Regions from separate parts of the Thalassospira sp. GO-4 genome, predicted to be linked through region 1. Evidence: predicted binding sites of a transcription regulator. Region 1 holds the regulator's gene; each other region holds the start of a gene.
What was found. Region 1 encodes PhoB, which activates phosphate uptake and scavenging genes when phosphate is short. Its sites were predicted from a motif close to TNTCATAAAACTGTCA; they were not measured.
Positions count from the first base shown of each region.

Region 2: a site for PhoB is predicted at 3,439-3,454, ahead of M9H61_RS01270 (RNA degradosome polyphosphate kinase). Genes of this name have one in related genera too.
Region 3: a site for PhoB is predicted at 2,265-2,280, ahead of M9H61_RS09670 (diacylglycerol kinase family protein). Genes of this name have one in related genera too.
Region 4: a site for PhoB is predicted at 1,856-1,871, ahead of M9H61_RS19335 (inorganic phosphate transporter). Genes of this name have one in related genera too.

Region 1 is NZ_CP097807.1:3,601,639-3,606,903, forward strand. It holds gene pstA (phosphate ABC transporter permease PstA) at 1-439, shown strand, start outside; gene pstB (phosphate ABC transporter ATP-binding protein PstB) at 441-1,244, shown strand; gene phoU (phosphate signaling complex protein PhoU) at 1,267-1,989, shown strand; gene phoB (phosphate regulon transcriptional regulator PhoB) at 2,007-2,705, shown strand; gene M9H61_RS16505 (cation:proton antiporter) at 2,822-4,888, opposite strand; gene M9H61_RS16510 (calcium/sodium antiporter) at 5,188-5,265, shown strand, end outside.
Region 2 is NZ_CP097807.1:248,139-253,403, forward strand. It holds gene M9H61_RS01265 (Ppx/GppA family phosphatase) at 1-1,145, opposite strand, end outside; gene M9H61_RS01270 (RNA degradosome polyphosphate kinase) at 1,191-3,338, opposite strand; gene M9H61_RS01275 (histidine phosphatase family protein) at 3,517-4,074, shown strand; gene aspS (aspartate--tRNA ligase) at 4,301-5,265, shown strand, end outside.
Region 3 is NZ_CP097807.1:2,059,557-2,064,821, reverse strand. It holds gene M9H61_RS09680 (glycosyltransferase family 1 protein) at 22-1,161, opposite strand; gene M9H61_RS09675 (UDP-2,3-diacylglucosamine diphosphatase) at 1,158-2,075, opposite strand; gene M9H61_RS09670 (diacylglycerol kinase family protein) at 2,295-3,242, shown strand; gene M9H61_RS09665 (hypothetical protein) at 3,741-3,902, opposite strand; gene M9H61_RS09660 (methyl-accepting chemotaxis protein) at 3,892-5,265, shown strand, end outside.
Region 4 is NZ_CP097807.1:4,258,726-4,263,990, forward strand. It holds gene M9H61_RS19330 (AsmA family protein) at 1-1,772, shown strand, start outside; gene M9H61_RS19335 (inorganic phosphate transporter) at 1,944-3,470, shown strand; gene M9H61_RS19340 (VUT family protein) at 3,704-4,249, shown strand; gene queA (tRNA preQ1(34) S-adenosylmethionine ribosyltransferase-isomerase QueA) at 4,341-5,265, shown strand, end outside.

The sequences.
Region 1 (5,265 bases):
TGTCGGTGGCTTGACGCTGGCTCTGATGACCTTGCCGACCATCATCATTGCGTCGCGTGCAGCGATCAAGGCGGTTCCGCCGTCAATCCGCCAGGCGGCCCTTGGTCTTGGTGCCTCGCCGGTTCAGACCGTAACCCACCATGTGCTGCCGCTGGCGATGCCGGGCATTCTGACCGGGACGATCATTGGGATGGCACAGGCACTTGGTGAAACGGCACCGCTTTTGATGATTGGCATGGTTGCCTTCATCGTTGATATCCCGGGTGGTGCACTTGATCCGGCAACGGTTCTACCGGTCCAGATCTATCTGTGGGCAGACAGCCCGGAACGTGCCTTTGTCGAGAAAACCTCGGCAGCGATTATGGTGTTGCTGGCCTTCCTGATCCTGATGAATGGACTGGCTGTGTATCTGCGCAAAAAATTTGAACGGAAGTGGTAAAATGGCTGCTGTATCCCAGAGCGCAATGACGGCAGAGCCGTCGGTCGCAAGCCCGAAAATGACGGCACGTGACCTTAATCTTTTCTATAGCGACAATCAGGCGCTGTTCGATGTCAATCTGGATATCGTCGAACGTCAGGTTACCGCTTTGATCGGCCCGTCGGGTTGTGGCAAGTCGACCTTCCTGCGGTGCATGAACCGCATGAACGACACGATTGATGGTGTGACCATCAATGGCAAGGTGACCCTTGATGGCCGCGATATCTATGACAAGCGGATCGACGTTGTTCAGCTGCGCGCACGTATCGGGATGGTGTTCCAGAAACCGAACCCGTTCCCGAAATCGATCTATGACAACGTGGCCTATGGCCCGCGCATTCATGGGCTGGTCAATTCGCGTGACGAACTTGATGAAATTGTCATGACCTCGCTTGAGCGTGCCGGTCTTCTCAAGGAAGTCAAAGATCGCCTGCAATCCCCGGCTACCGGTCTTTCGGGTGGTCAGCAGCAGCGTCTTTGCATCGCACGTGCGGTTGCGGTCAGCCCAGAAGTCATTCTGATGGACGAGCCGTGCTCGGCACTTGATCCGATCGCAACGGCAAAGGTCGAAGAGCTGATTGACGAACTGCGTTCGAACTACACGATCGTGATCGTGACGCACTCCATGCAGCAGGCTGCGCGTGTATCGCAGCGGACCGCATTTTTCCACCTTGGCAAGCTGGTAGAAGTTGGTGAAACCGATCAGATCTTCACCAACCCGAAAGACGACCGCACCAAGGGTTACATTACCGGTCGCTTTGGTTAAGCGATACGAGGAGAACGCATAAATGGCTGACGACAAAACACATATCGTGAGTTCGTTCGACGAGGAACTGACCCGTCTGAACAACATCATCTCGCAGATGGGCGGGCTTGCAGAAAGTCAGCTGATCTCTGCGATCCGCTCTATTGTAAAGCGTGACTCGGAACTGGCTGAAAAAGTCATTCTTTCAGACCATCGTATCGATGTTCTTGAACAGGAAGTGCAGGATTTTGCGGTCCGTCTTCTGGCCCTGCGCCAGCCGATGGCTGATGACCTGCGTCAGGTCGTGACGGCGCTTAAGCTGTCCAATGATCTTGAGCGTATTGGTGATTTGGCCAAGAACATTGCCAAACGTGCCCAGGTCCTGAACCAGATCCCGCCGATCCGTCCGGTCCAGGTGATCCCTAATATGGGCAAGCTGGCCCAGGAAATCATCAAGGATGTTCTCGACGCCTATATCGAAGGTGACGCCGAAAAGGCGGAACGCGTCTGGGCGCGCGATCAGGAAGTCGACGACATGTACAATTCGCTGTTCCGCGAATTGCTGACCTACATGATGGAAGATCCGCGCAACATTACGGCATCGACCCACATGCTGTTCATCGCCAAGAACATCGAACGTATTGGCGATCATGCCACCAATATCGCCGAAACGATCTATTACCGGATCAAGGGCGAAGACCTGCCGGCAATCGACCGGCCAAAAAATGATGCAGCGAACTTTGCTGTTGTCGAACCGAATGAGTGACACTGGAGCATAGGAAGATGGACCCAACGGTTCTTATCGTCGAGGACGAAGCTGCAATCGTAACCATGTTGCGCTACAACCTCGAACGTGAGGGGATGCAGGTTGTCGAAGCCGGTGACGGTGACGAAGCGTTGAAAATTCTTGCTGAAACGCATGTTGATCTTGTCCTTCTGGACTGGATGTTGCCGGTCATGTCGGGGATCGAGGTTTGCCGTCAGATCCGCCGCAAGCCCGAAAGCCGCGATTTGCCGGTCATCATGGTGACTGCGCGTGGCGAAGAAGGGGATCGCATTCGCGGGCTTGATACCGGTGCTGATGACTATGTCACCAAACCGTTCGCGATTGGCGAGTTGCTGGCACGTATTCGCGCACTTCTGCGCCGATCCGGTCCGGCGCAACCACAAGGGCAGTTGGTCTATTCCGATATCGAAATGGATCTTGCCGCCCATCGCGTCAGCCGCAATGGCAAGGCCATCCACCTTGGTCCGACCGAATTTCGTCTTCTGCGCTACTTCCTTGAACATCCGGGGCGTGTTTTCTCCCGCGAGCAGCTTTTGAATGCTGTTTGGGGACCGAACATTTATGTCGAAACCCGTACGGTTGATGTGCATATCCGCCGCCTGCGGAAGGCCCTGAATGATGTCAAAGGTACCCGCGATATCATCCGGACGGTTCGGGCAGCCGGCTATGCGCTGGATTCGGAAACTGCGGCCTGATTGATCCGGCCACAAGGCCGGACTGCGGGCTCGTTGCTAGGCGCGTCTGAAAAAATTCTGACACTCAGATCAAACAAAACCCCCGTTGCCACAGGCCGCGGGGGTTTTGCATTTAGCTAGTCTTTAGCTTTGCCACGTGTGGTGCGGCCTGACCGGGATGTTGCCGGCTTGTCTGATGGCGCAGTCTCTGTCGCCGGTTTGCGGGGCGCTGCTTTTTTGCCCGATGTGGTTTTGCCCGACGTTGTTTTGGTTGCGGCGGGTTTTGTCGCAACCTTGCGCCCGGTTGTTTTCTTTGGCGTGGCACGCGACGCAGGTTTCTTTGCCGTCGGTTTGGTTTTGGCGGTTTGCGCAGCCGTGCCGGATGCCTTTGTTGTCTTCGCGGTCGCCGGGGATGCAGATGCCGCGGATGCAGGTGCCGCAGATGGTGTTGTCGCTGGTGCGACTTCTGATGCCGGTGCTGCTTGTGCCGGTTCCGGGGCCTTTTTGCGCTGGGTCCTTGGTGCCAGTTCGTTCATCAACAGCATGTCAGCGCGCCGGAACTTGGCGATTTCGGCATCAATGTCTTCTTGTGGCACGTCGCAGGCCGACAGCACATGATCCGAAAGCCGAAGGCCGGTTTCCAGTACTTCGGGAATTGCCGCATCGGCCCCGCTGCGCGACAGCGGACCGATATGGGTGATGTCCTGGGCGCGGGCAAAGATCTTGAGATGCGGATAATGCTGACGTAGAAGCGCAACGGTCTTTTCGGTTGCATGCGGGTTACCCATGGCAACAACCGCGATGCGCGCTTCATCGGTGTGGGCGGCGCGGAATGTTTCCGGGCGTGACCCATCGGCAAAGAATACGGGGAGCCCCTCTGCACGGCCGCGCGAAACCTGTTGGGCATCACTGTCGAGAACAATGAACGGAATATCGCGGGTTTTCAAAAGACGCGCCAGAACCCTGCCGACACGTCCGCTGCCGATGACCAGAACATGCTGGTGGATGCCTTCGGTTTCATCCGAGATCGGGCCAAGCTGGTCGTCTTCCTTGGGATGCAGCTTTTCCTCGATCCGGTGGCCAAGATTGATCAGGGTCGGTGTCAATGCCATCGACAAGGCAACCACCGGGATCAGCATCGCGGCAAGATCGCGCGGAATTGCACCATTCTGGGCCGCCAGTGCAAACATGACGAATGCAAATTCACCGCCTGCTGCCAGGCTCATCGCAACACGAAGGGCCGAACCCCGTTCAAACCGAATCGCCAAGGACAAGACAAACAGAACGGCCGTCTTGATGACAAGCAATGCAATCAGCCACAGCAGCACACTGCCAAACTGTTCATAGACAACATTGGCATTGACCGACATCCCGACCGACATAAAGAACAGCGACAGGAAAACGCCACGGAATGGCGCGATATCGGCTTCGATCTGATGGCGGAATTCGGTTTCGGCCAGCATTACACCGGCAATGAACGCGCCAAGTGCCATCGAAAGTCCGGAAACCTCGGTCAGGGTGCTGGCGGCAAGAACAACGAACAGGGTCCCAATCGCAAACAGTTCCGGGTTTTTAAGCGACGCGATATAGCGAAACAGATGCGGCAAAAGATACCGTCCTGCGACCAGAAGCAGGGCGACAGAACCGAAGCCAAGAAGAATACTGATCCACGGGCTGGTTTCGGTACCGGCATTGCCCGCCGCCTGAACCATGATCAGGAACGGACCAACCGCCACGTCCTGGACCAGAAGGATTGCAAGGGCGGCCCGCCCGAAACGGGTATTGAGCTGCCGGTCGTCAGACAACTGTTTAAGGATAATCGCGGTTGATGACAGGGCCAGCGCACCCGCAATTACAAGGGATGCCGCCAATGGCAGATCAAGCAGCGCCAGAACGCCCATGATCGCAGCCATTGAAACCAGGATCTGCAACAGACCGAGTGCCGCAAACCGCCCGCCAATGACGCGCAATCGTTCGCGCGACAGTTCAAGCCCGATCATGAACAGCAGGAAGACGACCCCCAGTTCGGCAACTGTGGAAATGTCTTCACGTTCGGTAATCAGTCCAAACCCGAATGGCCCGATGCAAAATCCGCCGATCAGAAAACCGATAATCGAATTGGCGCGCAAACGATGCGCGATGGGTACTGCAACCACAGCCGCAGCAAGGATCAGGAACAGCTCGAACAGAACGCTGTGATGCATGGTCAGAATTGATCCGGCAAAGCAGATAAATATTTGAAAACAACGAGATGATCAGGATAGCGGAATTGAACGGTATCGTCCTGTGGAAATTTGACGATGCCAACGCAATTAACCCGTACCGGTTTGATCTGTTTCAAGGCTTGTCTTGTTGGTTTGACCTAATGCGCCGGGCGGGGAATTCAATTGTGTGCTGTGAAAATTGTCATGCCCTGATGACTTGCCAATCCTGGTGCCAGATGCCATGTTCCGCGGGCCTGATCAGGTCCATATAATTGACCCCCAATAAGAGCAAACGCGTTTTGGAACAGCTTATCCCCTATCTTCAGATTATCGCCGGTCTTGTCCTGTTGACGGCTGGTGGCGAATTTATCGTGCGT
Region 2 (5,265 bases), 1.2 Mb from region 1:
TAGGGGTGGCGCAAAATCCGGTTATAGCTTTGGATGGCCCGGTAGTCGGGGTGCTCGTTCCATCCGATATCGCCGATAATGCAGGCCGCCAGACGCAGCCGTTCGATATTGACCGGAAGTGCGGTAAAGATCGGGGCGCACCAGTGGGCAAGTTCTTCGCCATGCTGGTGGAAGCGTTCGCCGTCTTCGGCGAAGCTCAGACAGGCATCAAGTACCGGATCGCGCTGACGCAAGTCTTCGGGCAGGACTTCATACATCCAGCCTTCGCGCAATCCGTGCCCGGAAAAGACCACTTCGCTTGGGCGCATACGGGCCATCAACATATTCATGACAAGGGCGGCATGGGGCAGGCTGTCGATACGGCGTTTTGAAACACCGCCAACCTTTTCAAGCGAGATGCGACTTTGCTGGGAAATGATATGGGTCAGTTCATCCATTTCCGAACGCGGCATTGCCAGGTTATGGACAACCGAAATCGGATAGTTTTCCTGCGCAATGAACAGTTTTGCGATCGAGCGCCATGATCCGCCAACCGCAAAAAGCTGCTGCCCGGCGGCCTCTGCCAGCCAGTCGACACTGTCGAGATGGCGGGTAATTTCACTGGTCAGGCGGGCGCGATCAGACCCGAATACCGCATGAAGGCGCATTGCCCCCAAGGGCAGGCTGACGCGTTTTTTGATTTCGCCCTGATCAAGAAGAACCAGTTCGAGCGACCCGCCACCAATATCGCCCATGATGCCGGTCGCAACCGGATCGCCGGAAATAATACCAAGTGCCGAAAGCCTTGCTTCTTCAAGGCCGTCAATCACCTTGACGGTCAATCCGGTTTCCTTGGCGATGCGATCGCAAAACAGCTGACCGTCACTGGCCGCACGGACCGCCGCGGTTGCAAGCACATCGACATGGGTAACTTTCATCGCCCGCAGAAGCGTTGCAAACCGGTGCATGGCGACCACGGCAAGCTCGACCCCTTCGGGATTGAGCTTGCCGGTATCTTCCGGATCACGCCCCAGTCCGCACATGACTTTCTCGTTGAAAATCGGGATCGGGGCACGCGTCATGCCGTCGAAAATCACAAGGCGCACAGAGTTGGAGCCAACATCAATGATCGCGATGCGGTTGGAAGCCCGTTGGTCAGTTAGCATACTGTTGGTGGCACCTGTTGGTCGTGTGTCTGCATTTTGACGGCATCAGTCATCAAGTTGCAGAACGGGGACATTCGGGTCCTCTTCATTCAGGGCGCTGCCGCGACCTGACAGGGACGGGTTGGTCATGAAATACTGATGGGATGAAAATGCCTTTTGATCAGCTTCACAACGTTCGTAAGAGCCATCTGGCTGAAGATACCAGGCCTGTGCAGTGTCCTTGAGATTGGCAATCATGATCTGTTCAACAATCTGGCGCTGACAGGTCGGATTTTCAACCGGAACAAGGGTTTCAACACGGCGGTTCAAATTGCGTGGCATCCAGTCGGCAGAGGAGATGAATGCCTTGGCCTTGCGCGACGGAAGTTTGGCCCCGTTGGCAAAGACCACAATGCGCGAATGTTCAAGGAACCGGCCGACAATCGATTTGACGCGAATGTTTTCCGAAAGCCCCGGCACACCCGGGCGCAAACAGCAAATCCCGCGCACCACCAGTTCGACATGAACGCCCGCCTGGCTTGCACGATAAAGTGCATCGATTACCACCGGATCGACAAGACTGTTCATCTTGGCCCAGATGCCGGACGGTTTGCCAGCCTTGCAGTTTTCGATTTCCTGATCGATGTGGGTCAGAAGGGTCGGGCGCAAGGTATGCGGGGCAATCGCGATCTTTTCCAAAGAACGCGGCGTGGCATAGCCGGTCATGAAATTAAAGATGCTTGCCGCATCACGCCCCAGTGCCGGATCGCACGAGAAGAAGGAAATATCGGTATAGAATTTGGCCGTGATCGGATGATAGTTGCCGGTCCCGAAATGGACATAGGTTTTAAGGCCGTGGGTTTCACGGCGGACAACCAGTGACACCTTGGCGTGGGTTTTCCAGTCAAGGAAGCCGTAAACCACCTGACAGCCCGCACGTTCAAGGTCGGCCGCCCAGCGCAGGTTGGCTTCTTCGTCAAAGCGGGCTTTGAGCTCGACCATGGCGGTAACGGATTTTCCGGCCTCGGCCGCGGCGATCAGGGCTTTGACGATCGGGCTGTTTTCCGACGTACGGTAAAGCGTCTGTTTGATGGTGACGACATCGGGATCACGCGCTGCCTGAAGCAGGAACTGCACCACCACGTCGAAATCTTCGAACGGGTGGTGAACCACCAGGTCCTTTTTGCTGATCGCGGCAAAGCAATCGCCACCAAAGTCGCGCACCCGTTCCGGATAGCGCGCGGCATAGGGCGCAAACAGCAAGTCGTGATGCAGATCGGAATCGATCAGCTGTTTGACATCGACAACGCCCAAAAGACCATCAACCTTGACGACTTCTTCGAGCGCGACATCAAGTTCGTCGATCACAAAGTCCAGAAGGTCTTCGGGCATGCCGGCATTGACCTTAAGGCGGATGATGCTGCCACGGCGGCGGCGTTTAAGGGCGGTTTTGAAAACGCGCACCAGGTCTTCTGCTTCTTCTTCGATCTCGACATCCGAGTCACGGATGACGCGGAAGAAGCCATGTTCGATCATATCGAAGCCCGGGAACAGCTTGCCGAGATAAAGCAAGATTGCCTGTTCGACCGGAAGATAGCGTTCGGTCCGGCCGGGCAGGCGCAGGAACCGGCCGATCTTTTGCGGGACCGGGATCAGACCGCGCATATTGTGACCATCCGCCGGGTCAAACAGCTGCATCACAATGGCAAAGCCAAGGTTGGGAATGAACGGGAACGGGTGTGACGGGTCAATCGCAAGCGGGGTCAGGGTCGGGAAGATTTCCCGCATGAAATAGCCATCAAGCCATTTGCGATCGGTCTGGGTCAGATCGGATTGATCAATGACCGAGATGCCCTGTTGTTCCATTTCACGGCTGAGCTGACGCCAGATGCGCTGCTGATCCTGCATCAACTGGTTGGCATCAAAGGTAATGGCGCGCAGCTGTTCGGACGGGCTCATGCCATCCTGGCTGACTTTGGTCATGCCGGCACGAAGTTGCCCGACAAGGCCCGCGACGCGGACCATGTAGAATTCATCAAGGTTGCTGGCCGAAATCGACAGAAAGCGCAAACGTTCAAGCAGCGGGTGCCCGCTGTTCTGGGCTTCTTCAAGAACACGATTGTTGAAAGCCAGCCACGAAAGTTCGCGATTGATAAAGCGGCTTTCCGAATCAATGGTGATCGCGCTTGATTGAACTGCAGCGGCGTGAGTCACGCTATGCCTCCTGCGGATTGAGGGAATGTCTTTGAATTTATGCGACAGGTCCCGGTTGCAAATGGAGTATAGGATAACTGTTTGCGCCCGTGCAATTTTCTTAAATTTATGTGTCAGTTTTTCTGATGGCATCGCGGGCGTTGATATGGCATGGAAGAACACCGTTTGATCATCCTTCATGGCCGTAAAGACCAAAGACATGAAAACGTTGCTGTTGCTCAGACATGCCAAATCAAGCTGGGCCGATCCCGGTCGGGCCGACCATGATCGGGAATTGAACCGCCGTGGCGAGAAGGCAGCCCCCTTTATGGGGCGTTACTTGCGCGAGCAGGCTTTGATCCCTGATCTGGTGTGGTGTTCAACAGCCGCCCGTGCGGTTCAGACGCTTGGCCTTCTTGGGCGTGATTTTGCCAGCAATGCGGACGTTATCTATAGCGAAGATCTTTATATGGCGGGGGAAAGGGTGCTGCTTGAAAGTTTGCATCACACCCATGAGGACGCAAATTCCGTGATGTTCATCGGCCATAATCCGGGGATGGAACAATTCGCCCAGGCACTGTTTGGCGACGGGGACGAGGTCGCGCGCGACGCGATGGCGCGAAAATTCCCGACATGTGCGTTGGCGCATTTTGAATTTGATGTTGAAAACTGGACCGATATTGCATTTGGCACCGGCAGGCTGATCGGCTTTACCAAGGTCAAGGAATTGCAGGCTGTCAAAATCGGATCGGAATGATTTGACTGTCTCTGGTGACAGCACTTGACGCGCAGCCCCCGAGAGCGTTTTATACCGCTGAAATTTTGACGCCGCGTCTGAACGGCAACCGACACATCACAGCAAAACGTCCCGAATTGTTCGGGCCGGGCACGTTGTGGTGCGTTTTTTGTTTGACAGCGCGGGTCTGGCATGCACCTTTGCGGCCAAATTTGCGGCCCAAAATATAAAGCAACCTGGAATGACAATGCATCCTTATCGCTCACACAATTGTAATGCGCTGCGCGCGACTGACGCAGATGCGGAAGTTCGTCTGTCTGGCTGGATTCACCGTAAGCGTGACCACGGCAACCTTCTGTTTGTTGACCTGCGCGACCATTACGGCATCACCCAGGTCGTGATCGACATTTCCAGCCCGCTGTTTGAAACGCTTGATAAAGCGCGCGCCGAAAGCGTGATCACGGTGGATGGCAAGGTTGTCAAACGTACCGCAGAAACCATCAACCCGAATCTGCCGACCGGCGAAATCGAAGTTTACGCATCGAATGTCGAAGTTCAGTCTTCGGCCGAAGTGTTGCCGATGCCGGTCTTTGGCGATGTCGAATATGGCGAGGAAATCCGCCTGCGTCACCGTTATCTCGACCTGCGTCGTGAAAGCGTGCATTCCAACATCGTTCTGCGTTCCAAAGTCATTTCGGCCATGCGCCAGAAAATGACCGCACAGGGCTTCCTGGAAATCCAGACCCCGATCCTGACGGCAAGTTCGCCGGAAGGCGCGCGTGACTTCCTGGTGCCGTCGCGCATGCATCCGGGCAAGTTCTATGCCCTGCCGCAGGCCCCGCAGCAGTTCAAACAGCTTCTGATGGTTTCGGGCTTTGACCGTTACTTCCAGATCGCACCGTGCTTCCGTGATGAAGACGCCCGTGCCGACCGTTCGCCGGGCGAGTTTTATCAGCTCGACTTCGAGATGGCCTTTGCCACCCAGGAAGACGTGTTTGCCGCGATTGAGCCGGTTCTGTACGAAATCTTTGTCGAGTTCGGCGGTGGTCGCGATGTGACCCCGTTCCCGTTCCCGCGTATTCCGTTTGATGAATCGATGGCGAAATACGGTTCGGACAAGCCGGACCTGCGCAACCCGCTGATCATTTCCGATGTGACCGAGCCGTTCCGTGGTTCGAGCTTTGGCATCTTTGCGTCGAACATCGAAAAAGG
Region 3 (5,265 bases), 1.5 Mb from region 1:
GGTTTCCCCGGGGCTTGCCACTTACTGGGCGGGTTGACCGACCGGAGTTGTGCCAAGGCTTTCCTGATCTTGATCCGGGGATGTCGCCGGGTTTGTGCCCGCATTGTGGCGGGTGGCATCGTCGACCGAAATCCGGACGGCCTCGATCCCGTCAAACCCACCGGAAAACGGTGCCAGATTGTGCAGGAACTGGGTGGCGGAATTCTGCCAGCTATATTGTTCAGCCAATGCACGGGCATCGTCGGATGTCAGCTCTAGTGCAGCCAGGGCTGCTTCGCGCAGGTCGGCATCAATCGCACCGGCCTTGGTGCCGCGCACGATATCGGCTGGTCCCTGAACCGGGAAGACAGCAACCGGGGTGCCCGATGCCAGTGCTTCAAGGATCACAAGGCCGAAGGTGTCGGTCTTGCTTGGAAACACAAAGACATCCGCCGAAGCAAAGGCTGTTGCCAGTTCTTCGCCAACCTTTTTGCCCAGAAACTGCGCATTGGGATATTTGCCCTTAAGCTCGTTAAGTTGCGGGCCGTCGCCAACCACGAACTTTGTCCCGGGCAGGTCAAGGTCAAGGAAGTGGCCGATATTCTTTTCCACCGCAACCCGCCCGACAAACAGCCAGTGTGGTTTCGGGAAATCGCCAAATGAGGCGTCTGGTCGGGGCCGGAACAGATCAAGATCCACCCCGCGCGACCAGATATGTAGGTTTTCAAAGCCCCAGTCGGACAGTTCCTGACGCAGGCTTTCGGTGGCGACCATGACCGAGCGTGATTTGGAATGGAATTTGCGCATCCCGCGATAGGAAATCGACAGCGGCAGCCGCCAGCGCGCATGAATATATTCCGGAAACCGCGTGTGATAGGCGGTTGAAAACGGCAAGCCGTGTTTCAGGCAATAGGAACGGGCCGCCTGACCCAGCGGGCCTTCGGTCGAAATGTGGATGGCGACCGGGTGCAATGCCTCGATCATTTTGGCCATCTTGCGTTTGGCAAACAGGGCCAGACGGATTTCCGGATAGGTCGGGCATGGAACGGTTTTGAACTGATCGGGCGAAATGATGTGAACATCATGTCCCATCGCGCCCAGCTCGCCACGTACGGTTTCAAGGGTACGGACAACACCGTTTACCTGCGGATACCAGGCATCGGTTACGATCAGTATTTTCATGCAGTCTTTCCAATCGGGGCATCGCTGCGTTTTTTGGACGCACCCGATGCGGAATTGTCCGTGCCATGGGCAATGCGGAACATGGAGATCAGTTTGCCAAGACCCAGTGACGGGGTGCTTGCAGCGTCCCGGCTGGGGCTGGAATGGCTCATGGCCATCTGGCGCATTTCGGTCCAGTGCAGAAGTTCAAGCTTGCCATCCTTGTCTTCGACAAGGGCGGTGCAGCTTTCGACCCAGTCTCCGTCATTGCAATAAAGCACATCACCGATCATGCGTTTTTCGGCATGATGGATATGACCGCAAACCACGCCATCGACCTTGCGCTTGGCGGCTTCGTGGGCGACGGCATTTTCGAAATTGCAGATGAACTGAACGGCGTTTTTGACCCGGTTTTTAAGATAGGCCGAAAGCGACCAGTAACCGTATCCAAGGCGGCGGCGAATGCCGTTATAGTAACGGTTAAGGGCGATGGCCAGGTTGTAGGCCGTGTCCCCAAGATAGGCCAGCCATCTGGCATATTTGACAACCCCGTCAAATTCATCGCCATGAATGACCAGCAGGCGTTTGCCATCGGCTGTTTCGTGGATATCGTTCATTTTGACATCGACATGCCCAAAGGTCATATCGACAAATTCACGGGCAAATTCATCATGGTTTCCGGGGACAAAGATGACTTTGGCGCCATTTTTTGCCTTATCCATGATTGTCGTGATAACAGCATGGTGACTTTCCGGCCAATACCAGCTTTTCTTGAGCCGCCAGCCGTCAATAATGTCACCGACCAGATAATAGGTATCTGCTGTTACTTCATTGAGGAAATCCAAAAGAAGATCTGCCTGACATCCACGTGTCCCCAAATGGACGTCTGAAATCCAGACCGTGCGGTAATGCGGTTGCAGCGTCATCGCTGTCATTGCCGCTCCTCCGTATCCTGCCAAAAGGATGGCTGGAATTCGGCGTTTCGAGGTGCCGAATACTGTCCCCAACCAGTATCGGTTTAAAATAAAAAACGTGATTTTATAACCCGTTCACAGAAATTTCGTCGTTCTGTAAAGCAACTGTTACATTTTTTCTTTCATATGGTAGTGCGTGTGTGTGATTTATTTCGGTTTTATTTCGGAAGTATGTTCTGAATGACCCATGCCGATGTGACTGTGATTTTCAATCCCCGTGCGGGGGGGAACAAACAGCGGTTTCTGTCCAAGATTTTGCAACATGCAGGGATCAGGGTGGAATTGTTGCAGACCACCCATCCCGGCCATGCCCGTGAATTGGCGCGCAAGGTGCGTGCCCATCAACGCCTGTTTGTTGCCGGCGGCGACGGATCATTGAACGAGGCGCTGAATGGTCTTCTTGATGCCCAAATCGATGGTCACGAAGTCCCGCCACTTGGCGTGATCCCGCTCGGGACGGCGAATGTTCTGGCCGTCGAAGTCGGGCTGGAACGCAAGGCAAAGGCAATTGCCGACTATATCAATAATCCTGGTCAGGTCTGGATCCGGCCCGGACTGGTCAATGGGCGGGCCTTCTTTTTGATGGTCGGAATGGGGGCCGATGCCGATACGGTTGCCAATGTGTCGCTCAAGCTCAAGCGGATGATCGGCAAGGGTGCCTATGTTCTTGAAGGGTTGCGGAACATCTTTTTCCCGCGTCATCGCGACTTTGAAGTCAATATCGGGCGGGAAAACTATCGGGTGGCCGGGGTTGTGGTGACCCATGCGCAGCATTACGGCGGCGAATTCATTATTTCACCGACGGCGAAGCTGACCGATAACGGTTTTGATGTTGTTCTGATGCCCGGCAACGGTATCGGTGCATTGTCGCGCTATGGGCTGGCCCTGACGTTAAACAGGTTGCATGAACAAAGCGATGTCTCGGTTGTGCGGTCTGAACGCATCACGATCACCAGCCATTGTGGCCCGGCTCCGCTTCAGATTGACGGTGAAAGTGCCGGAAAACTGCCATGCGAAATCAGTCTGTCGCCCTATCCGGTGCGGCTGATGGTGCCACAGGCCTATGCAATGGCCGCGGGTGGTGTGGTTGAAACCGGTCCGGAACCACTTCGCCTGACCAGCGGTTAACCCCGATAGCTAAATCTTTATTGCAAATGCACGATATCCCGGTTGTTTGCGGCCGGGATATCAGAAGGCATGTGATCACGCTTGGAAGTTGCAAAGCAAAGATCAGGCATTCTTTGAAAATCCCCATGATCTTACTCGTCATTTCGCGGTTTTTCCGCGTGTAAATCAGCGTTTTATCAACCGGTGTGCCGGGGCTGATTATTGATGCCCTTGGGTTGATAGCAGGGGATGGTCCAATGCGTTTGCCCTGCTTTGCAGCGTTTGCCAGCTTGTCTGGAAATTACGGTGTTTGGTGTTGTCAAACAGGGAAACTGATCCGCCGAATTGGGCCGATCTGCCGGGCATATTCGAAAGGACAGGTATACAGGTCTTCTGGATAGGTCGGCCTTACTTTTCCTTGTAATTTCGCATGTTACGCCAAACCTTTAAGTTAGTTGCAATATTGTGATTATCTAAAACAAGGGTTGTGTACTCCCCATATGGGGAGGGTAGTGACTGTCATGAGCAGATACCTTGGTAATCAAAGAGATCGTAGCGCGGTGCTGCGAACACGGAGGGTATGATGGTGTCGCGTGTTTCTTCTGCGCCGACGGGGGCGTTTTTGGAAAACTTGGGTGTTAAGACAAAGATTCTATTGGGGTTTTCAGCAGTGCTGGTCATTCTTGTCTCAGCGCTGGCATTCGCATTCTACAGCTTCACCAAAGTTGCACATGATGTTGATGAATATGCGTTGCGGGTCGAAGAGGCCGCACTTGTTGCCCAGATTGAAACGCGGTTTTTGCGTTTCAAAAGTCATGCCCGCGAATTTGCCAACAAGGCAAGCGCCCATGACGCGGAACAGGTGTTCGTCATCGCCGATCAAATCCGCCCAATTCTTGACAAGGCATTGCAAAGTTTCGAATCAGCTGAACATCGTGCCCGGATCGAGAAAATATCAGGGGCACTTGATCGCTACATGCAGGATTTCGAAAAAGTCCGTGATCTGAGTGATGAATATCACGCCCTGATCACGGACCGGCTTGAGCCCGACGGGATCAAGGTCGTTTCCGATCTCAATGCATTGATCGCACGTGCAGAAACCACTCAGAATATCGATGCCCTGAAAAAGGCGGTGGCCGCGCGCGAACATGCGCTTCTGGCGCGTCTTTATTCCAATATTCTGATCGGGCGTCAGGATGACAGCTTTGGCGAAAAGGCAGCCAGCGAGTTCGGCCTTCTCAAGACCGGGCTGATTGAAATCAACCAGACAGTACCCGATGCGGAATACAAAAAGACCATCGGCGAAGTCATGACATTGTTTGATGATTACCGTGATGCATTTGACAAGATCAGGTCAAATGAACTGGTCATTATTGAAACGGTCAATGGCGATATGGAACAGGCATCCAGTCTGTTGCTGTCCGAAGCAGCCGATCTGATGGCGGAATTTTCGGCGACCGAACATTCAATTTTTGAACGGGTTGTTGATGAAATCGGTCTGGCGGAAACCGAAATCCTGATCGCGTCGCTGATCGGTATGGGGCTTGGCATCGTCATTGCCCTTCTGATCGGTGATCGTCTGTCAAAGCCGATCATTGCCATCACCCAGATCATGCGCAAGCTTGCCGATCATGATCTGACGGTCAATGTACCCTGGCAGGAACGGCGCGATGAAATCGGCCAGATGGCCGGCGCGGTTCAGGTCTTCAAGGAAAATGCCATTCGCAATGACGAACTTGAAGCCAAGGCAATCGAAGATGAAAAACGCGCCAAGGAAGCCCAGCGCCAATTCATGAACCAGACGGCCGACACGTTCAATTCCGATGTCGGGCAAATCATTGAAACCGTTGCCGCGGCTGCGGTGGAATTGCAGGCAACCGCAGACAGCATGTCACGGCTGGCAAGTTCGGCATCCGAACAGACGGTGGCTGTGGCATCGGCAACCGAAGAAGCCAGCGGCAATGTGCATTCTGTTGCCTCGGCCACAGAGGAACTCAATTCCTCGATCGAGGAAATCAACCGGCAGGTTGTCCATTCATCTGAT
Region 4 (5,265 bases), 660 kb from region 1:
ACGGTGCTTCAAACGCGACCGCGGCCAAGGAAGACATGGTCAAGGTCATCAAGGACGCATTGGCGCCACTTGATGGGCTGGCGGCAAATTACCGGCTGGCTGCCGATGAAATCATTTCGTCGGGTGTTGCGGTGCGCGGGATCATGATTGATGGCAGCATCAAGGGGCGCGATATCACCCTTGGCAATTTTGCCGTTTCAGATGCCGCAGGGCTGAGTGCATCGGCAAAGGGTACCTTTAATGGCAGTGCCGATATTCCGGCTTTTGAAAATCTGTCTGTCCGGGTAACCGCAAAGACACTGGAACCGCTTGCCAAGCTTGCGGGCATTACGCTTCCGGCACCGGCAAGCAGCTATAAAAGCATTCAGGCAAATCTTGGCCTGAATGGTCCGATTACCGGTCCGACCCTTAAGCTTGATGTGTCCAACCCGCTTATGCAGGTGGCACTTGATGGTGAGGTGTCGCAGATGCTGGGGGCCAATCCCGGACTGGATGGCAAACTGGCGGTGCAGGCATCCAGTCTGAACCGTGCGCTTGATCTGGTTGCGCCGACCTATACGCCATCAGGTAATCTTGGCCGACTGGCTGTTTCCAGCACGGTCAAGGGCAATGCGCAAAATGTTGCACTTGATGATCTGAAGCTTGTGCTTGGTGCGTTCGAAACCGCGGGTAAGGTGACCTTTGACGGCAGCCAGACACAGCCGAAACTGACTGTCGCACTTTCTGGTGGCAAACTGGTCGTCGATCCGTTCGTGCCAGCACAAAAGCGCGCGGGTCTTATGCCCGGTATTGGCAGTGGTCCGCGCAAGGCCGCGTTCAATCTGCCGGCAAGCATGACCGCAACACGTGTTGATGCCCGTGATGGTACGCCGTGGGATGATACCGTCATTGACGTATCGGCATTGCGATCGATTGATGCCGATATCGCCATTGCGCTTGATCAGCTTGATTTCGATACCTACAGCCTTGTGAACCCGGATCTGAAGGCAACCCTGGTTCAGGGACTTCTGACGATCTCGAACTTCAAGGGATTGTTGGGGGATGGTGATCTTGGCATCAACGGGACGTTTGATGCACGCAACACGGATGTGCCGCAACTTGCCCTGAAGGGGGATCTTGATGGTGCGCGGATCGAACGGCTGACACCGATCAAGGTTGCCAATGACACGATTATTGGCGGTGCGAACCTTAAATTCGATGTTACGGCATCGGGCAATACGTCACGCCGTCTGGTTTCGGCCCTGAACGGCACGGCCAATCTGGTTTTGACCGAAGTCCGGTTCAGCAATGCGGCAAAACGGTCGAGTGATCCGAAGCTCAATATCGAAGCCCTGCTGCGTCAGGGGCCACAGGCAATGGTCGTGGAAGGGGTTGGCAACAACGATCTGTTGCAATCGCTTGAAGGTGACATCACCATCACCAAGGGCATTGCCAAGACCACCCGTGTCGAAGCGCTTTCGCGTGTCGGGACGGCGGATGCCGATGCGACGCTTGATCTTCCGAAATGGGTGATGGATACGACCGCAGATTTCGATTTTTCCAAGAAGATCGAAGAACTGCCGCCGTTTAGCGTTTATGCCAAAGGCAAGATCGATGATCCGGTCATTACCGGACGCATGGACAAGGTTGCGGTCAAGGTTCTTGATAACATCCTTGATAAGGCACTTGGCGGAAGCAGTTCTGGCAACAGTGATACCGGATCGGGTGGCAATTCACCCGAAGATGCAGCAAAGGGCCTTTTGAAAGGGCTTTTGAATCAGTTTGGTCGCTAGGTGTGCGGCATCATGATGACACAGAAAACGGCCCTGCATTGCGGGGCCGTTTTTCGTTTGTCCTCAGACGGTTGTTCGTATGTTGTAATATAACGGCAAAAAAACCTTAACAAACGGGCTCGGCTTCGACATGATCCGCGCGTCGATTCCCTTTTGTGGTAACGGTTGATTATGTCGGTTAAAAAAACTGCTCTGGATAAGGACCTCAAGTGGCAAAAGCGCATGGATGCCGGGATGGGCGCAACTGCGTCGATCAGTGCAAAACTTGGTCTTGCCATTGTTTTCCTGCTTGCCTGTAGTGCGTTTGTCGCCTTTCACATGGGCGGACTGCCGCAAAGTGGCTTCCTGATCGCCGCTGCTGTGATCGGCGGTTACATGGCGCTCAATATCGGTGCCAATGATGTTGCCAACAATGTCGGTCCTGCAGTCGGCTCAAAAGCACTGACCATGGTTGGCGCGCTTTTGATTGCCGCCGTGTTCGAAGCCGCAGGTGCGATCATTGCCGGTGGCGACGTTGTCGGGACCATCAAGAACGGCATTATCGATCCAAACCAGATGCCTGATGCACAGACCTTTGTCTGGGCGATGATGGCGGCGCTTTTGGCTGCTGCCCTTTGGCTGAACCTGGCGACCTGGCTCGGGGCGCCGGTATCAACCACGCATTCGATCGTTGGCGGTGTGATGGGTGCTGGCATGGCTGCCGTCGGGCTTGGTGCTGTCAACTGGCCGACCATGGGCACCATTGCTGCGAGCTGGGTGATTTCCCCGGTTTTGGGTGGTCTGATTGCCGCGGGCTTCTTGGCCTTTATCAAATTCCGCATCATCTATACCGAAGACCGCGTTGCGGCCGCACGCAAATGGGTTCCGATCCTTGTGGGCGTGATGGTTTCGGCATTCTCGATGTATCTGATGATGAAGGGTGTGAAGAAAATCTGGAAGGCCGATACCCCGGTTGTGATTGCCATTGGTATCGCCGCATTCTTCATTACGGTCATTCCGGTCCGCAAGGCCGTGATCCGTGCATCGGCATCGATGACCGGACGGCGCAAGGAAATTGCATCGCTGTTCCGTATTCCGCTTGTTGTGTCGGCAGCTCTTTTGTCCTTTGCCCACGGTTCTAACGACGTTGCCAACGCGATTGGCCCGCTTGCAGCCATCGTATCGGGTGTGGATAGCGGTGAAATCGTGACCAAGGCCCCGATCCCGATCTGGGTTATGGTGATTGGTGCACTTGGTATTTCGGCTGGTCTGATCCTGTTTGGTCCGAAACTGATCAAAACCGTTGGCTCCAAAATCACCAAACTTGATCCGATCCGTGCCTATACGGTTGCGCTTTCGGCGGCATTGACCGTGATTGTGGCCTCGGCACTCGGTCTTCCTGTCAGCTCGACCCACATTGCGGTCGGCGCGGTATTTGGTGTCGGTTTCCTGCGTGAAAGTCTGTCGCATCGTCGTCGTCAGGTAGCACCGCCGATGCTGGTGGACGCGCCGGAAGGCGAACAGTCCGACGAACATCTCGAAGCATTGCGTCAGATTGATCCGAACGAAGCCGAACGGGCCGAAAAGAAACTGCGCAAGCGTCTTCTGGTGCGCCGTCGCTATGCGGTGACGATTGCAACAGCCTGGGTGGTGACGGTTCCGGCCGGTGCCTTCCTTGGGGCGCTGCTGTTCTTCACCATTCGCGGTATCATGCTGTAATTGCAATAAGAATAAAGTTTCGCGGCACGGCGTCCCACTTTCCCCGGGGCGACTTGCAGCGATCTGCAGCGGCGGTCAGGGTAACCTGGCCGCCGTTTTTCCTTGACCATACGGGGGGCGGGGCGTAAACAGCGCCCCAACCAAAGTTATCCGAACCCGGTCTCGATCGTCGCCCAGTAAGGTGGGCCGCGAGATTTGTTATGCGTGGGTTCACCTTTTTGAAGGACGAAAAGATGAAAGCGATCATTTTCGGCATTCTGGCAATGGCAGCGACTGTTGTCGCGTCGAACATTCTGGTCGAATACCCGCTTCCGGGTGTGTTGGCAGATTGGCTGACCTACGGCGCCTTTACCTATCCGGTGGCGTTTCTGGTAACCGATCTGACCAACCGTGCACGCGGTGCAGGGGCCGCACGTATTGTTGTGCTGGCGGGCTTTGCCCTGGCTGTTGTGTTGTCGCTGATCCTTGCTGACACGCGGATCGCCATCGCGTCCGGTACTGCTTTCCTGATTGCGCAGATGCTTGATGTCACCATCTTTGACAAATTGCGTCAGGCAACCTGGTGGAAAGCACCGCTTGTTTCATCTGGCATCGGTTCGGCTGTTGATACGGCATTGTTCTTTTCGATCGCCTTTGCCGGGACCGGCCTTCCGTGGGATACCTGGGCACTGGGTGATTTCACCGCCAAGGTGATCATGGCGCTGACCTGTCTTGCGCCGTTCCGTCTGTTGATGGCGGTGGTAACGCCGCGCCTGAATGCGGAACCGGCACAGGGCTGATATGACGCGCCAAGCCTTGTGGTTTTGAACGAAGGGGCGCATAAAACGCCCCTTCAATTGTTTGTCCAATCAACCGGAATAATCCCGATCCATGAAAGTCGATCTGTTCGATTTCGAATTGCCGCGCGAACGCATTGCCGAACATCCGGCAAATCCGCGTGATGCTGCACGCATGCTTGATCTGTCTGCTGGCGGAATGACCGACCGTATCGTGCGCGAACTGCCCGATATTTTGCGTCCGGGTGATTTGCTTATTTCAAATGATACCCGCGTGATCCCGGCGCGCCTGTTCGGCAAGCGCGGTGACGCCAAGGTCGAAGTCACCCTGCACAAGCAGGAAGGACTGGCCGAATGGGTGGCGTTTGCAAAGCCGGCCAAAAAGCTTCGGATCGGGGAAACCTTCAAGGTCAATGACGAATTCGAAGCCGAAGTGCTTGATAAGAAGGATGGCGGCGAGGTCACGCTGAAATTCAACCGTTCGGGTGCTGATCTGATTGCGGCTCTTGAAAAATACGGTGTCATGCCGTTGCCGCCCTATATCCGTCGCGAAGCCGGCGGCAATGATCAGGACAAATCCGATTATCAGACCATCTTTGCCCAAAAAGATGGTGCTGTGGCCGCCCCGACGGCGGGCCTGCATTTTACCCCGGAACTTTTGGCCAATCTGGATGCGCGCGGGATCAATCGCCGCACCATAACCCTGCATGTCGGGGCGGGCACGTTCCTTCCGGTCAAGGTTGATGATACCGATGACCATAAAATGCATGCGGAATGGGGATCGATCAGCAAGGAAATCGCTGATCTGATCAACGAAACGCGCGCCAATGGCGGACGCGTTGTTGCGGTGGGTACGACGTCGTTGCGCCTGCTGGAAAGTGCCGCGCGCGAAGATGGTGTGGTTGAACCGTTCGAAGCGGAAACCGACATCTTTATCACGCCTGGTTACAAGTTCCGTGCGGTCGACATGCTTTTGACCAACTTCCATCTGCCGCGTTCGACCCTGTTCATGCTGGTTT